DNA from 4 places in the Inquilinus sp. NPDC058860 genome. Region 2 is predicted to be linked to each of the others. Evidence: riboswitches for the same ligand, from Rfam matches in the RefSeq annotation. Region 2 holds a riboswitch; each other region holds the start of a gene.
The links. A riboswitch is a leader RNA that binds a small molecule or an ion and turns the genes downstream of it on or off. The one in region 2 is predicted to bind cobalamin.

Region 1 (5,759 bases), on a different contig from region 2:
AGGTCGGGGCCGGATGAGAACCCCGCCTCCATGAAGCTGCGGCCGCTGCGCGTCCTGGAATTCGTCGTGATCACGGTCCCGGGGCTGATCGGGCTGGTCCTCGCCCTGCGCGCCGCCGGCCCGCTGGTCGAGCTCGTCCAGGCCGAGCTGGCCCGGATGCCGGAGGCGCAGGAGGTCGAGGCCACGCTGACCGCCTGGACCCGGGCCGGGACCTCGCCGGAGCAGATCGACGCCGAGCTCGCCAGGGCCTTCGCCGATGACGACATCGACGAGGCCGCGGTCTGGCTGAAGGTGGCCGAGATGACGGACACCCCGTTCAAGCCTGAATGGCGGGCGCGATACGAGGACGAGACCACCACGGCCAGCACCACGGCCCGGGCTGCGCGGCAGGCGGTCGCCGGCGCCGTGACCGGGGAGGGAAGCGGCCTTTCCGGCCTGGCCGGCGCCTTCGCCGCCGACATGACCTTCGTCGGCGACCTGCGCGACATCGGCCGCGAGCTCTGGCATTTCGGCAGCGGCGAGCCGGTGGACGAGCTGGCGCTGGGCCTGTCGGGCATCGGGCTGACCCTGACCGCGGCGACCTGGGGCTCCGGCGGGGCCGCGGCCCTGCCGCGCGGCGCGGTGTCGGTGTTCAAGATCGCCCGGCGGACGGGCAGGCTGTCAGCACGCTTCGCCGAACGCCTCGGCCGGATGGTCGCCGATGTGGTCGATTTCCCGGCCCTGCGCCGGCAGGTGCGGGAGGCCGGATGGCAGGACACGGTGATGCGGCCCGGCGCCGTCTTCGCCGCCGCGATCCGCCGCGACCGCCTGGACGGGCTGGACGAGGCCGTCGGCGCCGCCGGCCGGATCGCCGACCGGGTCGGCCCGGCGCAGTCGGTCGAGCTGCTGCGCTATGTCGACGACGTGCCGGAGTTGCGGCGCGTGGACGAGGTGTCGGCGGTGATGGGCGACCGCACCCTGGCCGTGTTCAAGGTGCTGAAGCGAGGCGCGCTGACCACGGTGAAGGCGACCATCCGCTGGTCGCGGCGGCTGGCCGACCTGACCGCCACCGTCCTGTTCGGTGCGATCGGCTTCGTCTTCGCCCTGGCGTACTGGCTGCGTCTGCTGCTGCTCGGCCTGATCTATGCCCTGTGGTGGGGGTGCCGGGCCTGCCTCGCCGCCCGTTCGCTGCCGTAGGTTGGGTTCGCCGGGGCGAACCCAACATCCCGCCGTTTGCTCGGTCCCTGTTGGGTTCGCGGTCGCGAACCCAACCTACGCGGCTTGCCCGTCCAGCAGGCCGCGCGACAGGATGCCGGCGAAGCTGGTCTCGGCCGGGCCGGTCATCAGCACATGGCCGTCGCTCTCGCGCCACTCGATCAGCAGCGTGCCGCCGTCCAGCTCGACCCAGGCGGTGCGCTCGGCCAGGCCGCGGCGCACGGCGGCCACGGCGGCGGCGCAGGCGCCGCTGCCGCAGGCCTGGGTGACGCCGACGCCGCGCTCCCACACCCGATAGCGCAGCCGGTCGCGGGCCAGCATCTGGACCACGCCGATATTGGCGCGCTCCGGGAACAGCGGGTCGTGCTCCAGCACCGGGCCGACGCCGTCGATCTGCACCTTCTCGGCATCCGGCACGAAGAACACGGCGTGCGGGTTGCCCATCGACACCCCGACCCCGTCCGACAGCGCGCCGGAGGACACCGGCAGATGCAGCGTGTCGGCCTCATGCACCAGCGGGATCTCCTGCCAGCCCAGCCGGGCCGGGCCCATGTCGACGGTGACGCCGCCCTGGGGGGCGCCGCGGCATTCCAGCAGGCCGCCGCGGGTCTCGATCACGGCCCTGTCGGCACCGGTGTCGGCCATCACGAGCGCGGCGACGCAGCGCGTGCCGTTGCCACAGGCGCCCGATTCGGTGCCGTCGGCATTGAGGATGCGCATGAACACGTCGGCGCCCGCGGTCTCGGTCGGCTCGATCACCAGCAGCTGGTCGAAGCCGACGCCGCGGTGCCGGTCGGCGATGCGCCGCGCTTGGTCAGGATGGATCGTGATCGGCCGCTCGCGCGCGTCCAGCACCACGAAGTCGTTGCCCAGCCCGTGCATCTTCCAGAACGGCAGCCCGTCCATCGCCCGCTCCCAAGGTCTCTCTTCTCATATGGCATCAACCGGCCCCTCGGTGCGAGGGCCGAGCCCTGCGTGATCGACAGGGCGAGGGCCGGCCGCTAGCATGGCGGCCGACGGTGCCCCGGGAGACCGGGGTGAAAAGGGAAGCCGGTGCGCCTTCGTTCAGCGAGTGAATGGCGGGCAAGGCCGGCGCTGCCCCCGCAACTGTAGGCGGCGAGCCCGCGCCCGAAGCCACCGGCTGATTCCGGGAAGGGGGCGTGCGGCGGCGACCCGCGAGCCAGGAGACCTGCCGTCGGATTTGTGCGTGTGACGGGGCGGGGTGTCCCCGGGCGGCGCGTCGGGCGGCAGCGAGTCCGGCCGGCTCCCTCCCGCGACCCCCTGCCGAAGGCGGGAGACGCTGTGGTGTCCGATCTGACCGTGCGGCCGATGGTGGCCGCGGATGTGCCGATGCTGCTCGACATGCTGCGCGAGCTGGCGGCGTTCACCGGCGACCCGGCGGCGATGACGGCGCAGCGCGCCGATCTCGACGAGGCGCTGGCCGAGGTGCCGCCGCGCTTCCGCGGCCTGATCGCCGAAGACGGCAGCGGCGTGGTCGGCTACGTCAGCTACATCATCGACTATTCGGTCTGGACCGGGGGCGACTTCATCCGGGTCGACGACGTCTATGTCCGCGAGCGGGCGCGCGGCCGCGGCATCGGCCGGCAGCTGATGCGGGCCCTGGCCGATATCGCCGTATCCCAGGCGATGCGGGTGCGGTGGGAGATGGCGTCCGACAATGCCGATGCCCACCGGCTGTATGCCGGCATCGGCGCGGCGCCGGAGAACAAGACGATCTGGCGCTGGCCGGTCGCCTCCATGGAGGCGTTCCTCGACCGCAGCGAGCCGCCGCCGTCGACCGCCGAGGGCGCCGTCCCCTCCGAGGCCGGCCGCGGCCTGCCGGGCGAGGACGGCTTCATCCTGGTGCTGCGCCGCGACGGCGGGGCGGGGTAGCCGTTCCGCCGCATTGACTCCGCGGCTCCATCCGCCTAGAAGACCGACCGTTGCGGGATCGGCCCGCAGCGAGACCCCATGGGGTGCCGCCAGTCCGCGAGTGTCGCGCACTGGCGCTTTTCTGTTTGGGGTCCCCGGTTTCGGGTTGGGCGAATTCGAAGGGCGATCATGTTCGAAGGTCTGAGCGGCCGTCTCGGCGACATCTTCGACCGGCTTCGCAAGCGCGGCGCGCTGACGGAGGCCGATGTCGGCGCCGCCCTGCGCGAGGTGCGCGTGGCGCTGCTCGAGGCCGATGTCGCCCTGCCGGTGGTCAAGGACTTCGTCGACAAGGCGCGCGAGCGCGCGGTCGGGGCGGAGGTGCTGCGCTCGGTCACCCCCGGCCAGCAGGTCATCAAGATCGTCCATGACTGCCTGATCGAGATGCTGGGCGGCACGCCCGGCGAGGCGCCGGACCTCAACGCCGCGACCCCGATCAACCTGATCGCCGTGCCGCCGGTGCCGGTGCTGATGGTCGGCCTGCAGGGTTCGGGCAAGACCACCACCACCGGCAAGCTCGCCCTGCGCCTGAAGGACCGCGACAACCGCAAGGTCCTGATGGCGTCGCTCGACACGCGGCGCCCGGCCGCGCAGGAGCAGCTGAAGATCCTGGGCGAGCAGATCGGCGTCACCACCCTGCCTATCGTCCCGGGGCAGGAGCCGCTGGCCATCGCCCGCCGCGCCATGGAGCGCGGCCGCCTCGAGGGCTTCGACGTCGTCCTGCTCGACACCGCCGGCCGCCTCGCCATCGACGAGGAGCTGATGGCCGAGGTGGTGGCGATCCGCGACGCCACGAAGCCGACCGAGACCCTGCTGGTGGCCGACGCCATGACCGGCCAGGACGCGGTCAACGTCGCCCGCACCTTCCACGAGCGGGTCGGCGTCACCGGCATCGTCCTGACCCGGGTCGACGGCGACAGCCGCGGCGGCGCCGCCCTGTCGATGCGCGCCGTCACCGGCCAGCCGATCAAGCTGATCGGCGTGGGCGAGAAGATGGACGCGCTGGAGCTGTTCCATCCCGACCGCATCGCCAACCGCATCCTCGGCATGGGCGACGTCGTCAGCCTGGTCGAGCGCGCGGCGCAGACGATCGAGAAGGCGGATGCCGAGAAGCTCGCGGCCAAGATCCAGAAGGGCGAGTTCGACCTCGAGGATCTGGCCTCGCAGCTGCGCCAGATGCGCAAGATGGGCGGCTTGCAGGGGCTGATGGGCATGCTGCCCGGCGTCGGCAAGATCAAGGACCAGATGAAGACCGCCGGCATGGACGACAAGATGATCAAGCGGCAGGAGGCGATCATCTCCTCGATGACGCCGATCGAGCGCCGGAACCCCAAGATCATCCACGCCAAGCGCAAGGTGCGGATCGCCGCCGGCTCCGGCACCTCGGTGCAGGACGTGAACAAGCTGCTGAAGCAGCACCAGCAGATGGCCGACATGATGAAGCGGATGAAGAAGCTGGGGAAGGCCGGGATGATGCGCGGCATGCCCAAGCTGCCGCCCGGCATGCTGCCGCCCGGCTTCAAGATGTGAGGAGGGGATCGTCATGACCATGATGTTCGATCACGTCTCCATCGGCGTCGCCGACCTGGCGCGCAGCCGCGCCTTCTACGACGCTGCTCTGGCGCCGCTCGGCTACGGACGCATCCGGGATTTCGACGACGCCGTGGGCTACGGCGAGCCGTTGCCGGCCCGGAACGGGCATTTCTGGATCGCCAAGCCGGGGGAGGACCGCCCCACCCCGATGCCTGGCCTGCACCTGGCTTTCCGGGCCTCGGACCGCGCGGCGGTCGATGCCGTCCACGCGGCGGCGCTGGCCGCCGGCGGCCGCGACAACGGTGCGCCGGGCCTGCGGCCGCATTACCACCCGAACTACTACGGCGCCTATGTGATCGACCCCGACGGCCACCACGTCGAGATCGTCTGTCACGACGCCGCCTGAGCTTCCCCAACACAGCAAGTTGACCCTGAGGAGAGTACCGCAATGTCCGTCAAGATCCGCCTGACCCGCGGCGGCGCCAAGAAGCGCCCGTTCTACTCGATTGTGATCGCCGACACGCGCAGCCCGCGCGACGGCCGCTTCATCGAGAAGGTCGGCACCTACAACCCGATGCTGGAGAAGGATCATCCGGAGCGCCTGGTGCTGAAGGCCGAGCGCATCAAGCATTGGCTGTCGGTCGGCGCGCAGCCGACGGATCGCGTCGCCAAGTTCCTCGGCCAGGCCGAGCTGGCGCCGATGCCGACCTATCCCGAGACGCCGAAGAAGTCGGCGCCGAAGGCGAAGGCCCAGGAGCGCGCCAAGGCTGCGGCCGAGGCCGCCGCCAAGGCCGCCGAGGCTCCGGCCGAGGCCTGATCCGACCGGGCGCCCTTGCCCCGCACGGGGTGAGGGGCGCCGGCCGGATTCTTCCCCATGGCTCCATCCTCCAAGGTCTGCGTCGGCCAGATCACCGGGGCGCACGGCGTCCGCGGCCTGGTGAAGGTCAAACCCTTCACCGCCGCCCCGGAGGACCTGACCGCCTATGGCCCGGTCTCGGACGAGGCCGGGGCGCGGCGCTTCGCCCTGCAGCTGCTGTCCTGGGCCAAGGACCAGTGGATCGTGAAGGTCGAGGGCGTCGCCGACCGCGACGCGGCCGACGCGC
Region 2 (5,759 bases):
GCTGGTCTCGGCCAGGACGGTCGCGCGCTGAAACAGAAAGGGCGCCCCGAGGGCGCCCTTTCCGCATGACCGAGCCGGCTGGATCAGCGGCTGTAGAACTCGACCACCAGGTTCGGTTCCATCTGGACCGGGTACGGCACGTCGGCCAGGGCCGGGCTGCGCACCAGCTTGCCCTTGAAGGCGCCGTGATCGACCTCGATGTAGTCCGGCACGTCGCGCTCGGAGGACGAGATCGCGGCCAGGATCACCGGCAGCTCACGCGACTTCTGCTTGATCTCGATCACGTCGCTGTCCTTGACCTGGTAGGACGCGATGTTGAGGCGCTTGCCGTTCACCAGCACATGGCCGTGGTTGACGATCTGGCGGGCGGCGAACACGGTCGGGACGAACTTCATCCGGTACACGACGGTGTCCAGGCGGCGCTCCAAGAGACCGATCAGGTTCTCGCCGGTGTCGCCCTTGCGGCGCACGGCCTCCTCGAACAGGCGGCGGAACTGCTTCTCGCCGATGTTGCCGTAGTAGCCCTTCAGCTTCTGCTTGGACATCAGCTGCGTGCCGAAATCGGTCGGCTTCTTGCGCCGCTGGCCGTGCTGGCCCGGGCCGTATTCGCGGTTGTTCAGCGGGCTCTTCGGACGGCCCCAGAGGTTGACGCCGAGGCGGCGGTCGATCTTGTGCTTCGAATTCAGGCGCTTGCTCACGCGCTCGATCCTCTCTCATGTTGTCCCGGTAGGCCCCGCCAAAGGCAGGGCGGGGCGCCGGCTCATGCGCCGGACCCGCGTTCCCAGGAATGGAAGCGGTGAAGAACGCCATTCTGGGCCGGATGTCAAGCCTGAAGCCGGTTTCAGCCCGGCAGGTAATGGATATGCGGCCGGCCGTGATGCGGCGACCGTTCGACATGGGCCCGCACCCCGAACACCTCGCGGATCCGCGCCTCGGTCAGGATCTCCTCCGGCGCGCCGGCGCAGACCACCCGTCCCTCCCGCAGCAGCGCCACGGCGTCGCAGAACATGGCGGCCAGGTTGAGGTCGTGCAACGCGACGATGCTGGTCGCCGGCAGCCGCCCGACCAGCGCCAGGATCTCGAGCTGGTGCTGCACGTCGAGATGGTTGGTCGGCTCGTCCAGCAAGAGCTCGGTCGGCGTCTGGGCCAGGGCGCGGGCGATCTGCACCCGCTGCCGCTCCCCGCCCGACAAGGTGTGCCAGGGCTGGCCGCGCTTGTCCGCGAGCCCGACCCGGCGCAGCGCCTCCTCCACCGCCGCGTCGTCCTGCCCGGTCCAGGCCGAAAGGGGGCCGCGATGCGGCGTGCGGCCGAGCCGGACGATGTCGAGCACCGTCACCTGGGCCTCGGTCGCCGCCTGCTGCTCGACCAGGGCGACGCGGCGGGCGATGGCCGCGCGCGGCAGGCCGGCGATATCGGCGCCGCCCAAGGTGATCACGCCGCTCTCCACACGCCGCAGGCGGCAGATCAGGCGCAGCAGGGTCGACTTGCCGGCGCCGTTCGGACCCAGCAGGCCCAGCATCCGGCCGGGCGCCGCCTCCAGCGTGACGCCGTCGACGATCATCCGGCCGCCGGCGGCCCAGCGCACGTCCTGCGTCGCGATGGTCATGCCGCCCGCCTCGCCCGATAGAGCAGCAGCGCGAAAGCCGGCGCGCCGAACAGGGCGGTGACCACGCCGATCGGCAGGACCTGCTGCGGGATGATGATGCGCGAGACGATGTCGGCCAGCACCATGAAGACGGCGCCGATCATCGCCGAGGCGGGCAGCAGCCGGGCATGGCCGGGCCCGACCAGGAAGCGCGCCGCGTGGGGGATGACGAGGCCGACGAAGCCGACTGACCCGACGATGCTGACCATGGTCGCCGTCATCGCCGCGGTGGCCGCGAACAGCACCACCCGCACCCGGGTCACGGCGATGCCGAGCGAGGCGGCGGCGTCCGCCCCGAAGGTGAAGGCGTCGAGCGCGCGGGCGTGCAGGAGGCACAGGACGAAGCCGAGCGCGGCGACCGGGACCGCGACCTGGACGTCCGGCCAGCGCACGCCGCCCAGGCTGCCGAGCAGCCAGAACATCACGCCGCGCGCCTGCTCGGCATTGGCCGAGGTGGTGACGATGGTCGAGGTCACGGCGTTGAACAGCTGCGACCCGGCGACGCCCGCCAGGATGACGCGGTCGGTGCCGCCCCCGGTCCCGGCCGCCAGCAGCGACACCAGGACGAAGGCCAGGACGGCGCCGATGAAGGCGCCGCCGGACAGCGAGAGGGCGCCGCCGCCCACCCCCGCGATCATCACCGCGACGGCGCCGGTCGACGCCCCGGCGGAGATGCCGAGGACATAGGGCTCGGCCAGCGGGTTGCGCAGCAGCGCCTGCAGGATCGCGCCGGACAGGGCCAGCGCGGCGCCGCAGCAGGCCGCCACCAGGGCGCGGCTGAGCCGGTAGTCCCAGACCACGCCTTCCTGGATCGGGCTGACCGCGAAGCCGGCGCCGAGCAGCCCGTTGGCCAGCACCCGGACCGTGGTGGCCAGGGGGATCCGCATCTCGCCGATCGACACGGCGAGCGCGATGGCCGCGACCAGCGCCGCCAGGGACAGCGCGGCCAGCAGGGCGCGGACGCCCCAGCCGCCATCGAGGAGCGGCCTCATCCCCCGAGCCCGAAGCTCTTGATGCCGCGGGCCAGCGCCTCGATGCCGTCGACGGCGCGGATCGAGGGCTGCATCGCCTGCACGTCCATCACCACGAAATGCTTGTCCCTGACCGCCTGCAGCCGGCTGGCCACGGGATCGCCGGCGAGGAAGCCGAGCTTCGCCGCGATGTCGTCGGCCGGGTAGCGGCGGCGGCTCATCTGCCCCAGCACGATGATCGCGGGGTCGGCGGCGGCGATGCGCTCCCAGCTCACCAGCGGCCACTCCTCCTCCGTGGTGATGACGTTGCGGGCGCCGAGCTGCCGCAGGATCCAGGCCGGCACGCCGTTCCTGCCGGCGACGAACGCCTCGCCCGCGACCTCCTTGCTGGAGAACCAGAACACCACCGGCACGCCGCCCGCCTGCCGGCCGGCCACCGAGGCGATGGCCGCGGCCTCACGCTGCCGCAGCTCGGCGACCAGCGCCTCGCCCCGGTCGGACATGTCGAAGATCCGGGCCAGGTCGCGGATCTCCCGATAGACGAGGTCCATGGTGAAGAGCTGCCTGCGCACGCCGTCGCCGCCGCCGGAATTGTCCTTCGCGACGCAATCGGCCGGCGAGATGTAGGTCGGGATGCCGAGGCCGGCGAACTGCTCGCGCGTGCCGACCGAGCCCTTCGGCCCGACATGCCATTCGAACTGGGCCGTCACCAGCTCCGGCTCGGTCCCGACCACGGATTCGAAGCTGGGGTCGTTGTCGGCCAGGCGCGGGATCTTCGCGTTCGCCGCCTCATAGGCCGGCAGCACCGGGCCGAACCAGACGGCGGTGCCGACGATGCGGTCGGCCAGGCCGAGCGACAGCAGGATCTCGGTGCTGCTCTGCCCGATCGACACGGCGCGCCTCGGGGCGTGGTCGAAGGTGACGTCGACGCCGCAGTTGCGGATGGTCAGCGGATACTGCGTCGGGTCGGCCCAGGCCGCCGGCGACAGGACCAGAAGCCCGGCCAGGGCCAGGGCACGCGCCAGAACGCACGAAGAAAAGGACCGGAATGCCGCCATGATGCCTCCTGCCCGGGCCACCCCGCCCGGGAAACGGATTGCGCTGCGACGGCAGGTCTCCTGGCTCGCGGATCATGGCTTCGCATCGGCCTTCCCACCCGCGCCGCGGGCAGTGGCATGGCCCTCGAGGGACCACGAGGACGCTCGGCGATCCGCTGACAGTTGCGGGGGCAGCCACGGATTCCGCCCACCCATGCACTTGATGGGGGGCGCCACCGTGTTCCCTTTTGATCCCGGATGGGAACCGTCGCCGCGATGTGTATCAGCACGGCCGAGAGCCGGTCAATCGAGGGGAATCGGACATCCCTTTCTGTCATGCCCGGGCTTGACCTGGGCATCCAGAAATGTCGAGGCCGCTCCGGGTGGCCCCTGGATCCTCGGGTCAAGCCCGAGGATGACAATAGAAATTGAAACCCTCTCCTCTCCTACGCCCGAAAGTCCTCGACCAGACACCCGTAAGCTCGACATGGCACCCGGCGACGGCGCTCAGCTGCTGTCCGGCTTCGGGAGCCCAGGCGGCGGGCGGCCGTCTTCGAGCGTGTCCGGCCGTTCAGGCCAGCCGTCTCCGGCCTCAGTCACGGCAATGCATTCCGGTTCCGCACCGGGCGGACTGCCGGAGGCATCGTCATCGGCCTCAAGGACGTCGTCCCAGCCCTGCGGCAGCCGGCTCGGGTCCAGCCGGCGGCCGAGCCAGCGGCAGACCTCCCGCACGAATTCGTCGGGCGGCAGCGTGTCGATGCGGACGTCCAGGACCTCGTCCTCGGTCAGCCTCTCCCACACGTCGGCCCGCAGGCGTTCGGTCGCCTCGGGATCGACGGTCCCGCCGACCCCGGCGAGGTCCGCCGCCTCGGCGGCCGTGACCGCCTCGACCACCGCCTGCACCGCCTGCTCCCGCCGCCGGCGGCGGCGCTCCAGCGCCCCCGACTCCTTGGCCGCGGCCCGGCGGTGCAGGTGTTTGCCGCGGACCCGCTCGGCCATGGCGATCGACAGGCGTATCGAGCGGGACAGGCGCGACTGCATCAGCGCGAAATCCGGCGCCGCCTCCCGCCCCGCCGGCGTCACCGACTGCTGCTGCAGCGTCATCCGCTTGGACCGGATGTCGATGTCGACCACATCGCGCAGCTTCTCCAGCGCCCATCCCGTCCAGTTCAGGTCGGGATCGGCCGGCCGGGCCTCGGTCGCGTCGCGATCGGTCTGCGCCATGCTCATGGAACGTATCATGAACATGATCGCGAGCTAAGGCAATAGGACGTTGCGCAAACTCATCTCGCCCGTCGGGCGGCGGAATCACTCGTCCTCGGTGAAGAAGTCCTCGTCCAGCCGCTTGAACTCGATCGCCCGGCTGACGCGGACGCCGACATCGTGCTCGATCATCAGGTCTGCGAGGCGCTGGCCGTCGATCAGGATCACCCTCTGCGAGAGGTGCTGGACGAAGTCTTTCGCCTGCTGGCTGAAGCCGGAGGTGGTGACGAAGACGCCCTTGGTCGCGCCGCGCCCGACGAGGCTGCCGACGAAGGCCTGGACGTCGGGCCGGCCGACGGTGATGCCCTCGGCATAGCGCTTGGCCTGGACGTAGATGCGGTCCAGCCCCAGCCGGTCCTCGTTGATCTCACCGTCGATGCCACCGTCGCCGCTGCGGCCCAGCCGGGTGGCGGCGTTGCGATGCGAGCCGCCATAGCCCATCGCGACCAGGAGATCGACGATCACCTGCTCGAAGAAACTACGGCTGTTCTGCAGGATGCGCTGCAGCAACTCGTCGCGCAGCGCCGCCTGCAGGGCGAGATGGGCGGCCTCGATCTGCTCTTCCGGCGTGGTCGTGGCCGTCGGCTCGGAGACCGCCAAAGAGGCTTCGGGGGTCAAGCCAGCTTCAGCGCCCGCCTCTGCACCGCCGCGATAGAAGTCCCGGAAGCTCGGGTACTGCTGCAGGAGCTCTACATCGATCCGCTCCGGATTGCGCGCGAGCAGGGCGCGCCCGGCCTCGCTGGCGACGAAGCGGCCGCGGCGGGGCGAATCGATCAGCCCGGCCTTGCCCATGTAGAACTTCGCCCAGTGGATCCGGTTGCTCAGGATCTTCTGCCGGCCGCT
Region 3 (5,759 bases), on a different contig from region 2:
CCCGCGGCGCCTGGGAATCGGTGAAGCGGCATTTCCGCGAGCTGGGCACCGACATCCAGTCCCAGGACTTCACCTGCGTCGGCGTCGGCGACATGTCGGGCGACGTGTTCGGCAACGGCATGATCCTGTCCGAGCACACCCGCCTCTTCGGCGCCTTCAACCACCTGCACATCTTCGTCGATCCGGACCCGGACGCGGCCGGCAGCTTCGCCGAGCGCAAGCGGCTGTTCGACCTCGCCCGCGGCTCCTGGGACCAGTACGACCAGGCGAAGCTGTCGCCCGGCGGCGCGGTCTACGAGCGCCGCGCCAAGTCGGTGAAGCTGTCGCCGGAGGTCCGGGCCCGCTTCGGCATCGAGCGCGAGACGGTGACGCCGAACGAGCTGATCCAGGCGATGCTGAAGGCCCAGGTCGACCTGCTGTGGTTCGGCGGCATCGGCACCTATGTGAAGAGCAGCCGCGAGAGCCACGCCGATGTCGGCGACAAGGCGAACGACGCGCTGCGCATCAACGGGCGCGACGTCCGAGCCCGGGTGATCGGCGAGGGCGCCAATCTCGGTGTCACCCAGTTCGGCCGCATCGAATATGCCCGCATCGGCGCCGGCGGTTCGGGCGGCAAGCTGAACACCGACTTCATCGACAACTCGGCCGGCGTCGACACCTCGGACCACGAGGTCAACATCAAGATCCTGCTGGGCGCCGTGGTCCAGGCCGGCGACCTGACGCTGAAGCAGCGCAACACGGTGCTGGAGAGCATGACCGAGGAGGTCGGCCAGCTGGTCCTGCGCGACAACTACCTGCAGAGCCAGGCGCTGTCGCTCGCGGTCGGCGAGGGCTTCGAGGTGCTGGACCAGCAGGCCCGCTTCATGCGCGGGCTGGAGAAGGCCGGCAGGCTCGACCGCGTGATCGAGATGCTGCCGACCGACGAGGAGCTGACCCAGCGCTCCGGCAACCGCGAAGGGCTGACCCGGCCGGAACAGGCGGTGATCCTGGCCTATGCCAAGATCAACATCTACGACGCCCTCCTGGCCAGCGACCTGCCGGACGACCCGGCCCTGGTCGACGACTTGGCGCTGTACTTCCCGACGGCGCTGCGCGAGCGCTTCAGGGACGCCATCGCGCAGCACCGGCTGCGGCGCGAGATCGTGGCCACCCACGTCACCAACAGCATGGTGAACCGGGTCGGCGCCACCTTCGTCTCCGAGCTGGCGGACAAGACCGGCATGGGCGTGGCCGACATCGCCCGCGCCTATCTGATCGTCCGCGACGGCTTCAGCCTGCGCGACATCTGGGCGGCGGTCGAGGCGCTGGACAACAAGGCCCAGGCCCAGGCGCAGATCCGCGCCATGCTGGCGACGCGGCGGCTGATCGAGCGCAGCGTCGCCTGGATCCTGCGCCAGCAGGGCCGCGGCCTGGACATCAGCCAGGACGTGGCGCATCTCAAGCCCGGCCTGGCCGAGCTGGAGAGCCAGCTGGACGCCGCGATCTTCGACGACGCCCGCACCGTGATCGACACCCGCGCCCGGGGCTTCGTCGAGGCGGGCTTCCCGGAGGATCTGGCCCGCCGCGTCGCCCGGCTGAACCTGTGGGCGGCGGGGCTGGACATCATCCGCATCGCCGACCAGGCCGGGCGCGGCGTCAGCGAGGTGGCGTCGGTCTATTTCGAGGCCGGCCGCCGGCTGGGCCTGGCCTGGCTGCGCGACGGCGCCAGCCGGATGCCGGCCAGCAACCACTGGCAGAAGCAGGCGGTGGGGGCGATCGTCGACGACCTGTACACGCTGCAGGCCGACCTGGCGGTCCGTGCCCTGCAGGACGCGCCGGCGGGCGCGGCCGGGGCCGATGTGGTGGAGGCCTGGGTCGGCCACCGCCGCGCCCCGGTGGACCGGATCGATCAGCTGGTGTCGGAGCTGAAGGCGCTGGACCAGGTCGACCTGTCGATGCTGGCTGTCGCCAACCGCAATTTGCGCGGTTTGGCGACGGGGTGAGGGACGGTCGGAGGTAGGTTGGGTTCGCCAACGCGAACCCAACCTACTCGGTTTCCCGCAGCAGCTTCTGCAGCGGGGCGGCCTGGCGCAGGATCGGCGACTTGATGACGATGTAGCTGAAGTACTTCTCGATGCCGAGGCGGCGGTCCAGCAGCGCCTCCATCACCTGCTGGTAATGGGCGATGCTGCGGGCCAGGAAACGCAGCAGGTAGTCGTAGCCGCCGCTGACCATGTGGCACTCCAGCAGCTCCTCCACCGTGGCGAGGCCGGCCTCGAAGCGGATGAAGTCCTCGCGCCGGTGGTCGCTCAGCGTCACCTCGGTGAACACCGTCACGCTCTCGGTCAGCTTCGACAGGGCGATGCGGGCGCCGTAGCCGGTGATGTAGCCGGCCGCCTCCAGCCGTTTCACCCGCTGCAGGCAGGGGCTGGGCGACAGGCCGACCGCCTCCGCCAAAGCGGCGTTGGTGATCCGCCCGTCGGCCTGCAGCCGGGCCAGGATGGCGATGTCGATCCGGTCCAGCTTCGGCGCGCCCGCCATCCCTTCCTCGTCCTGTCTACCGCGGGATTACCCGCGCAGTGCTTTCTGGTGAGCTTTTGCCAGTTCCGCCATGCTGGTGAAGCGGAAATCGACCTTGGGCTCGGTCGCCGGCTTCATGGTGGCGCCGAAGCCGCCCTCGGCGTGGCGGCGGTGGATCCAGCAGGTGGCCAGACCCGCCGCCGTCGCCGGCTCGTGGTCGTGGAACAGGCTTTCCGCCGTGTGCAGCACCTCGCCCGGGGCGATGCCCATGCCGGCCAGCTTCTCCAGCATGTAGTCGAAGTTGCGCGACGCCGGCTTGTAGCTGCCGATGTCCTCGGCGGTGAAGACGGCGTCGAACTCGACCTGCAGCCGGACGTTGCTGAGGGCGAAGCTGGCATTGTCGACATTCGAGAGGATGGCCAGCTTGTAGTACTTCTTCAGGTACTGCAGCGCGCCGGCGGTGTCGGCGAAGGCCGGCCAGTCCTTGATCGACCGGCCATAGGCCAGTGCCTCCTCCCAGCTCGCCGCCACGCCCCATTCTTCGGCCAGGCGCTTGTAGACGATCGCCAGCAGCTCGCTGTAGCGCCGCGCCGGGGTCCAGCGCTGCTGCGCCGATTCATGGCGGGCATGGGCCTCCAGGATCCGGTCGCGGCTCAGCGGCGCCTTCACGCGGGCGGTCAGCGGCGCCAGCGCGTTGACTATGCCGGTCTCCCAGTCGATCAGCGTGCCGTAGCAGTCGAAGGTCAGGATCTTGAAGTCGGTCAGCGTCATGGTGCGTCCTCCGGTTCCGGTTTTCCGATTGTCCGCCGGCGGTGCCGGCAGGGGCTGCGCATTCGTGCCCGGCGGCGGCAGGCGCTGGCGCAGCGCGGCCGTCCCGCAGCAGAAAATGCCGTGTCGCAGCCGCGTCATGGCGTGTCGGCTCTGGAGCGTGCGGGGCCGCGGAGTCGCGCCATGATCCCTGCCAAGAGGTGCCGGCCGATGCCGCCGATCCAAGAAGCGGCAGGCCGGAGAATTGGGAAGCCGGTGAGACTCCGGCGCTGCCCCCGCAACGGTGACGGCGGTGAAGGTGCGGCAGGGGCCACTGGAGCGATCCGGGAAGGCGCCGCACCGGGCCAGGAAGCCCGCCGGAGTCCGGAAACCAGCCTCGACGGAGTTTTGTTCGGTGATCGCGGTGGGCGGTCGGCGGGCATGTTCGCGAGGGGCCGGTCCGGTCGCCGAGCGCGCGTACCCGGATGCCACATCTGCGACCGTGCCCAGAGGAGAGGATCGGGTATGGAAGCGCGTTCGGCCATGTTGATGGATCTGCTCTCCCGCGCGCCGGGCTTCAGCCTGAAGCGGGATTTCTACACCAGCCCCGCCTATCACGCGCTGGACCTGGAGCACATCTTCTATAAGGAGTGGCTGTTCATCGGCCATGCCTGCGAGGTGACGCGGCCGGGCGATTTCCTGACCGTGCAGATCGGCGAGTATCCGGTGATCGTGGTGCGCGGCCGCGACCGCGCCATCCGCGCCTTCCACAACGTCTGCCGCCACCGCGGCTCGCGCCTGTGCACCGACGAGCGCGGCTCGCGCCCGCGCCTGGTCTGCCCCTACCACCAGTGGACCTACGACCTCGAAGGCAAGCTGATCTTCGCCCGCGACATGATGGACGCGATCGACCCGGCCCAGTTCGGGCTGAAGCCGATGGCCTGCCACGAGGTCGCCGGCTGGATCTTCATCTCGCTGGCGGAGGAGCCGCGCGACTTCGAGCCGCTGCGCCGCATGATCGAGCCCTATATGGCGCCCCACCTCCTGTCCGAGGCCAAGGTCGCCCACAGCTCGACCATCATCGAGCGCGGCAACTGGAAGCTGGTGATGGAGAACAACCGCGAATGCTACCACTGCTCCGGCAACCATCCGGAGCTGTGCCGCGTCTTCTCCGACCAGCCGACCCTGACCAGCGGCCAGAAGGGGATGGAGGAGGCTCCGGAGATCCTCGCGCACTGGCAGAGCTGCGAGGCGATCGGCCTGCCCAGCCGCTACCAGATCTCGGACGACATGCAGTACCGGGTGATGCGGGTGCCGTTCATCAACGACGCCCATTCGATGACCATGAGCGGCCAGCCCGCGGTGAGCCGCCTGCTGGCCGAGTTCCCGACCACCAAGCTCGGCTCGATGCTGCTGTACCACTATCCGAACAGCTGGAACCACCTGCTGGCCGACCACGCGCTGAGCTTCCGCATCCTGCCGATCAGCCCGACCGAGACCGAGGTCACCACCAAATGGCTGGTGCACAAGGATGCGGTCGAGGGGGTGGACTACGACCTGCAGGCGCTGACCGAGGTGTGGACCGCGACCAATGACGAGGACCGCCGCATCGTCGAGGAGAACCAGCGCGGCATCCTGTCCCCGGCCTATGAGCCCGGGCCCTATTCGCGGATGCATGAGGGCGCGGTGATCCAGTTCGTCGACTGGTACGCCGACACCCTCACCCACCGGCTCGGCGGCGGCACCGGCGCCACCTCGATCCGCGACGTGGCGTAGGGCCGGCGGAACATGCCCGGCCCCCTGACCGCGACGCCGAAGCTGTGGAACGCGAAGACGGCCCGGCTGCGCTGCATCGGCATCCGCGAGGAGGCGCCGGACGTCCGCACCTTCCGCTTCGAGGCGGAGGACGGCAGCTGGTTCTCCTACCGCCCCGGCCAGTTCGTGACGCTGGAGCTGCCGGCAGGGCCGGAGCCGGTGCTGCGCACCTACACCCTGGCCTCCACCCCGTCGCGGCCGCACCACGCCAAGATCACCGCCAAGGTGCAGGAAGGCAGCGTCGCCACCCGCTGGCTGTTCGACAGGCTCAAGGTCGGCGACGCGCTGACGGCGCACGGGCCTACCGGCCGCTTCTCGCTGCTCGACCACCCGGCCGAGCGCTACCTGTTCCTGTCGGCCGGCAGCGGCGCCACGCCGATGATGTCGATGGCGCGCTGGCTGTTCGACACCGCGCCGCAGACCGATGTGGTCTACGTCCATTTCGCCCGGCGGCCGCAGGACCTGCTGTTCCGGTCGGAGCTGGGCTACATGGCCGAGGCGGCGTCCGGCCTGCGGCTGCGCTTCGTCGTCACCGGCGCGCCGGCGGGTGAGGGCTGGGCCAGCGGCCGGCTGGATCGGGCGCTGCTGTCCGCGCTGTGCCCGGACGCGGCTGGGCGGACGGTGTTCTGCTGCGGCCCGGACCGGTTCATGGACGCGGCGCGGCGGCTGGCCGGCGACCTCGGCGTGCCGGCGGCGCG
Region 4 (5,759 bases), on a different contig from region 2:
CCAGGCCGCCCAGTCGCGGCCGCGGCGCCTCAACCACATGGCGCTGAAGGAGACGGTCGAGTGGTTCGACCATTTCCGGAGCCTCTGGAACGACAGCTTCGACCGCCTCGAGACGCTGCTCGAAGCGGTCACCGAACCGCAGCCCGAACCGCAGCCCGAACCGCAGAAGGACGACCGATCATGAGAACCGCCACCGCCGACACCGAATTCGTCATCACCCGTCTGTTCAACGCGCCGCGCAGCCGGGTCTGGCTGCACTGGACGAGCGCCGGGCTGATGTCGCAGTGGTTCGGCCCCCAGGGCGTCACCACCACCGTCAAGACCCTCGATCTGCGGCCGGGCGGGATGATGCATGCCCGCATGGACCGGCCGGATGGCGGCCGGATGTGGGTGAAGTTCGTCTATCGGGAGGTGGTCGAGCCGTCGCGCCTGGTCTGGGAGCACTCCTTCTCGGACGAGCAGGCCAACATCGTCGAGTCACCCTTCGGCGGGCCGCGGCCGCTCAGGATCCTGTCGGCCGTGACCTTCGCGGAGGAGGGGGCGGGCACCCGGATGCGGCTGGCCTGGACGCCGCTCGATGCCACCGGAGAGGAGCGGCAGGCCTTCGCCGGCATGCTGGACTCGATGGCCGAAGGTTGGGGCGGCTCCTTCGACAAGCTGGACGAGGCGCTGGCCGGACGCTGAGCAGCCATCAGGCCTATGGAGATTTTCTATAGGCCTGGAGAGACACTGTCCATCGCAGCCGCCGGCCGGCGGATCTATCTCTTGGAGAAGATCTGCCGAGGAGGCTGCGATGTTCTCCTTCCTGCGCCGCCGGGAGTTCCGGCGCGAGCCCGACGGCGCCGAAGCGTTGCTGGCCATGACCCCGCGCGAGCTGGCGGACCTGCCCTTCTGGGTCGAGCCGCCGCAGCCGGATGGCGACGGCGGCGCGGGCGGGGTCACAGCCCGAACCGCGCCTCGGCGTCTGCCAGCGTGAGGGAGAAGAGCGGCCGCCGCCCGGCCAGCAGCGCCAGCGGCCCATCCGCCGGGAACTCCCAGCCCGGGCCGCCGAGGCGCGGCCGGCCGGTGGCGGCGGCGCGGGTGATCCGAATGCCGAACTCGTCCGGCTGCAGCACCCGCAGCGGGACCGGCAGGCGCAGCGGCAGGGCGCGTCCCGGCCGGTCCGTGAAGGCGGCTACCAGCCGCTGCGCATCGAACAGCTCGGTCCGACCGCCCGCGGTTTCGAACCGGCCCAGCCGCTTCGGGATCGCCCACAACGCCCGGCCGCCGGCCAGCGAGGCCGGGCTGTCGACCCAGGCGGCGGTGATCGTGACCCCGATCCGCCGTCCCAGCCGCACCGGCACCGCGACCACCAGCTCGGCGTAGGCCAGGTCGCCGCCCGGCTGCCACTCGGCCCGTACCGTCGCCAGCAGCGCGCTGCCGCCCCAGCCCAGCGGCCGGGCGCCGGCCGGCAGCGGCCCCGGCAGCGCCGCCCGCGGCACCCGCCACAGCGTCGTCCGCACCGTACCGCGCAGCCGCCAGGGTTGCGGCGGATAGGCCGGGGCGTCAGTCATCCCCGTTCGGGATCTTCAGCAGCGTGCCGCAGGCCTTGCAATGCACCGCATCCGGGTCGTGCCGCTGCAGCCCGCAGGTCGGGCAGTCGAACTGCACCTTGTTCGGCCGGAACAGCGTCTGCGCCAGCCGCGCGAACAGGCTGATGCCGACGATCATCGTGACGATGGACAGAAGCTTGCCGGCCGTGCCGGGCAGGGTGATGTCGCCGAAGCCGGTGGTGGTCAGCGTGGCCACGGTGAAATAGAGGGCGTCGACATAGCCCTCGACGCCGCTGTCGGTCCCGGCGAAGCCCGTGTAGACGAAGCCGGTCACCACGAAGACGAAGGTGACCAGGGTCGACAAGGTGCGGGCGACGTCCTCCCAGCGCGTGTCGTCGTAGCGCTGGCCGACCGTCGACCAGAAGAACTCGCTGTGGAACAGGCTCCACAGCCGCAGGATCCGCAGGAAGCCCAGGTTGAACAGCAGCTGCGGCGCCAGCAGCGTCGCCAGTACGAACAGGTCGACCCAGACGATCGGCTGGCGGATCCAGCTGCGGAGACCGCGCCAGGACACCGCCCGCGCGAGGAGGTCGAGCGCCAGCAGCACGGCGATCGCATAGTCGATGGCCAGGAAGGCGGCCGTGTCGCGCAGCACCGGCGCGATGATGAAGAAGGCGATGATCGCGAAATCGATCACCAGCACGCCGAGGCGGAAGCGGATCGCCTCGGGGCTGCGCCCGTGATACAGCGCGCGCAGGATGCCCCTCAGCCGGGCGAGCCGGCCCGGCGGGGCGGGGGAGTCGATCGGCGTCATCCCCTCTTCTGTACCGGAAGCGCCGGCCCGCCTCCACGCCGAACCGGACGCCGCCGGGTCGCGCCACCGCGATTCCGGGATTGCCTGGGTGGAGTCCAAAACGAACTTGGATTGCGAAGTTCGTGACGGCCCCAACTAGGTATTGACGGAAAGCGGCGGAACGACGTCTATATCTAGACATCACGGGCAAACAAGGGAATCCGGTGCGCCGCATGACGGCAAAGCCGGGGCTGCCCCCGCAACTGTAAGCGGAAGGCTCTTCCGTCGTCTCTCAGTCACTGGCCGGGCAACCGGCCGGGAAGGCGAGGCGGAGGGGCGATTCCCGCGAGCCAGGAGACCGGTCCGTGATTGCGCAGTGCGTCCTCGGGCGGGGTGTCCCGGCGGTGCGATGATCGGGATGCGCCGGCCTGCCGGCGCGTCGTCGACTCCGCATCTTCGGCCCAAGCCCCAACACGATCATGGGGTTTGCCGATGTCAGTCCTCCTCGAATCCGACCGCGCCCTCGCGGGCACGCCCGCCGCGCCCGCCCGTGCGGCCACTGAGCCGGCCTATCAGGTGATCCGCCGCAACGGCGCCGTCACCGCCTTCGACGAATCCAAGATCTCGGTCGCGCTGACCAAGGCCTTCCTGGCGGTCGAGGGCTCCGGCGCCGCCGCCTCGCGCCGGGTGCACGACATCGTCGAGGGGCTGACCGGCCAGATCGTCGGCGCCCTGACCCGCCGGGCCGATCACGGCCGCACCTTCCACATCGAGGAGGTGCAGGACCAGGTCGAGCTGGCCCTGATGCGCGGCGAGCACCACAAGGTCGCCCGCGCCTATGTGCTGTACCGCGACGAGCGGTCGCGCGAGCGCGCCGCTGCGGCGGCCAAGGTCGAGGCGTCCCCGGTGGCGTCGGCGCTGCATGTCACGGCGGCCGACGGCAGCCGCGCGCCGCTGGACCAGGCGCGGCTGGTCCGGCTGATCGAGGAGGCCTGCGCCGGCCTGGCCGATGTCGAGCCCGGCCCGGTCCTGGCCGAGACCCGCCGCAACCTCTATGACGGCATCAGCGAGGCCGAGCTGGCCCTGGCGCCGATCATGGCCGCCCGCACCCTGATCGAGACCGAGCCGAACTACAGCCAGGTCAGCGCCCGGCTGCTGCTGGACCTGCTGCGGCACGAGGCGCTGAGCTTCGTCCATGGCCGGCCGACCCGGGCCACCCAGGCGGAGATGGCCGAGGGCTACGCCGAATACTTCCCGGCCTATGTGAAGACGGGCATCGCCGTCGGCCTGCTGGACCCCGAGATCGGCCGCTTCGACATCGCCAGGCTGTCGGCGGCGCTGAAGCCGGAGCGCGACCTGCAGTTCCAGTTCCTCGGGCTGCAGACCCTCTACGACCGCTACTTCCTGCAGACCGACGGCATCCGCTTCGAGCTGCCGCAGGCCTTCTTCATGCGCGTCGCCATGGGGCTGGCGCTGCGCGAGATCGACCGCGAGGCGCGGGCGATCGAGTTCTACGACCTGATCTCCTCCTTCGACTTCATGTGCTCGACGCCGACGCTGTTCAACGCCGGCACGCCGCGGCCGCAGCTGTCCTCCTGCTTCCTGACCTCGGTGCCGGACGACCTCGACGGCATCTTCAAGTCGGTCAAGGACAACGCGCTCCTGTCCAAATACGCCGGCGGCCTGGGCAACTCCTGGACCCGGGTGCGCGGTCTGGGCGCCCATATCCGCGGCACCAACGGCCAGTCGCAGGGCATCGTCCCGTTTCTCAAGGTCGCCAACGACACCGCCATCGCGGTGAACCAGGGCGGCAAGCGCAAGGGCGCGGTCTGCGCCTATCTCGAGACCTGGCACGTCGACATCGAGGAATTCCTCGACCTGCGCAAGAACACCGGCGACGACCGCCGCCGCACCCATGACATGAACACCGCCAACTGGGTGCCGGACCTGTTCCTGCAACGGGTCGAGGCCGACGGCCCCTGGACCCTGTTCTCGCCGGACGAGGTGCCCGACCTGCACGACCTCTACGGCCCGGCCTTCAAGACCGCCTATGAGGCGTATGAGGCCAAGGCCGCGCGCGGCGAGATCCGGGTGCACAAGCAGGTCCGCGCGCTCGACCTGTGGCGGCGCATGCTGACCATGCTGTTCGAGACCGGCCACCCCTGGGTGACTTTCAAGGACCCCTGCAACATCCGCTCGCCGCAGGGCCATGTCGGCGTCGTGCACTCCTCGAACCTGTGCACCGAGATCACGCTGAACACCTCGGACGACGAGGTGGCGGTCTGCAACCTCGGCTCGATCAACCTCGCCAACCACATCGGCGAGCGCGGCCTGGACCGGGCGCGGCTGGAGCGCACCATCCGCACGGCGATGCGGATGCTGGACAACGTCATCGACATCAATTTCTACACCATCCCGGAAGCGCGCCGGTCGAACTTGCGGCACCGCCCGGTGGGCCTCGGCATCATGGGCTTCCAGGACGCGCTGCAGGCCCTGCGCTTGGCCGTCGCGTCGGACGCCGCGGTGCGCTTCGCCGATGAGAGCATGGAGGTGATCAGCTTCCACGCCATCGAAGCCTCGGTCGACCTGGCGGCGGAGCGCGGCCGCTACCCGTCCTTCGACGGCTCGCTGTGGAGCCGCGGCATCCTGCCGATCGATTCCGTCGAGCTCTTGGCCGACGCGCGCGGCGGCGTTCTCGACCTCGACCGCTCTTCGGCCCTGGATTGGACCGGCCTGCGCGAGCGCGTTCGCTCGATCGGCATGCGCAACTCCAACACCATGGCGATCGCGCCGACCGCGACCATCTCCAACATCTGCGGCGTCGCCCAGTCGATCGAGCCGGCGTTCCGCAACCTCTACGTCAAGGCCAACATGTCGGGCGACTTCACGGTTGTGAATCCCGGCCTGGTCCGCGACCTCAAGGCGCTCGGCCTGTGGGACGAGGTGATGATCTCGGACCTGAAGTATTTCGACGGCAGCCTCGGCGCCATCGACCGGGTGCCGGACGACCTGAAGGCGCTCTACGCCACCGCCTTCGAGATCGACGCCTCCTGGCTGGTCGAGGCGGCGGCGCGGCGCCAGAAGTGGATCGACCAGGCCCAGTCGCTGAACCTCTACATCGCCAACCCGAACGGCCGGAAGCTGGACACGCTGTACCGCCTGGCCTGGAGGCGCGGGCTGAAGACCACCTACTACCTGCGGGCGATGAGCGCGACCCATGTCGAGAAGTCGACGCTGAAGGGCACCGACGGCAAGCTCAACGCCGTCTCCGCCCCGGCCCCGGCCGCCGCGGCCCCGGTTGCGGCCGCTCCGGTTGCGGCGGCCGACGAGCTGACGCTGACCGACGGCGCGCCGATGGTGTGCCCGATCGACGATCCGACCTGTGAGGCCTGCCAGTAGAGCGACCCCATCGCAAGCTCCTGGGCGCGAGGTGC

Region 1: it holds a riboswitch for cobalamin, as region 2 does, so the genes downstream of both, ACFW16_RS13305 (GNAT family N-acetyltransferase) here and ACFW16_RS20735 (ABC transporter substrate-binding protein) in region 2, are expected to answer to the same signal.
Region 3: it holds a riboswitch for cobalamin, as region 2 does, so the genes downstream of both, ACFW16_RS04085 (aromatic ring-hydroxylating dioxygenase subunit alpha) here and ACFW16_RS20735 (ABC transporter substrate-binding protein) in region 2, are expected to answer to the same signal.
Region 4: it holds a riboswitch for cobalamin, as region 2 does, so the genes downstream of both, ACFW16_RS32170 (ribonucleoside-diphosphate reductase subunit alpha) here and ACFW16_RS20735 (ABC transporter substrate-binding protein) in region 2, are expected to answer to the same signal.

What each region holds. Positions count from the first base shown of each region.
Region 1 is NZ_JBHYMS010000016.1:7,862-13,620, reverse strand. Features, by position in the region: gene ACFW16_RS13315 (hypothetical protein) at 31-1,176, shown strand; gene dapF (diaminopimelate epimerase) at 1,252-2,100, opposite strand; cobalamin riboswitch at 2,195-2,406, shown strand; gene ACFW16_RS13305 (GNAT family N-acetyltransferase) at 2,500-3,087, shown strand; gene ffh (signal recognition particle protein) at 3,256-4,653, shown strand; gene ACFW16_RS13295 (VOC family protein) at 4,667-5,062, shown strand; gene rpsP (30S ribosomal protein S16) at 5,105-5,473, shown strand; gene rimM (ribosome maturation factor RimM) at 5,531-5,759, shown strand, end outside.
Region 2 is NZ_JBHYMS010000031.1:6,715-12,473, forward strand. Features, by position in the region: gene ACFW16_RS20715 (CynX/NimT family MFS transporter) at 1-31, shown strand, start outside; gene rpsD (30S ribosomal protein S4) at 84-698, opposite strand; gene ACFW16_RS20725 (ABC transporter ATP-binding protein) at 842-1,606, opposite strand; gene ACFW16_RS20730 (FecCD family ABC transporter permease) at 1,603-2,637, opposite strand; gene ACFW16_RS20735 (ABC transporter substrate-binding protein) at 2,634-3,674, opposite strand; cobalamin riboswitch at 3,707-3,938, opposite strand; gene ACFW16_RS20740 (hypothetical protein) at 4,161-4,883, opposite strand; gene ACFW16_RS20745 (restriction endonuclease) at 4,962-5,759, opposite strand, start outside.
Region 3 is NZ_JBHYMS010000004.1:53,616-59,374, forward strand. Features, by position in the region: gene ACFW16_RS04070 (NAD-glutamate dehydrogenase) at 1-1,982, shown strand, start outside; gene ACFW16_RS04075 (Lrp/AsnC family transcriptional regulator) at 2,026-2,520, opposite strand; gene ACFW16_RS04080 (haloacid dehalogenase type II) at 2,548-3,270, opposite strand; cobalamin riboswitch at 3,449-3,661, shown strand; gene ACFW16_RS04085 (aromatic ring-hydroxylating dioxygenase subunit alpha) at 3,796-5,022, shown strand; gene ACFW16_RS04090 (2Fe-2S iron-sulfur cluster-binding protein) at 5,035-5,759, shown strand, end outside.
Region 4 is NZ_JBHYMS010000073.1:22,602-28,360, reverse strand. Features, by position in the region: gene ACFW16_RS32195 (ArsR/SmtB family transcription factor) at 1-184, shown strand, start outside; gene ACFW16_RS32190 (SRPBCC domain-containing protein) at 181-684, shown strand; gene ACFW16_RS32185 (hypothetical protein) at 794-976, shown strand; gene ACFW16_RS32180 (acetoacetate decarboxylase family protein) at 939-1,553, opposite strand; gene ACFW16_RS32175 (potassium channel family protein) at 1,546-2,346, opposite strand; cobalamin riboswitch at 2,513-2,708, shown strand; gene ACFW16_RS32170 (ribonucleoside-diphosphate reductase subunit alpha) at 2,818-5,724, shown strand.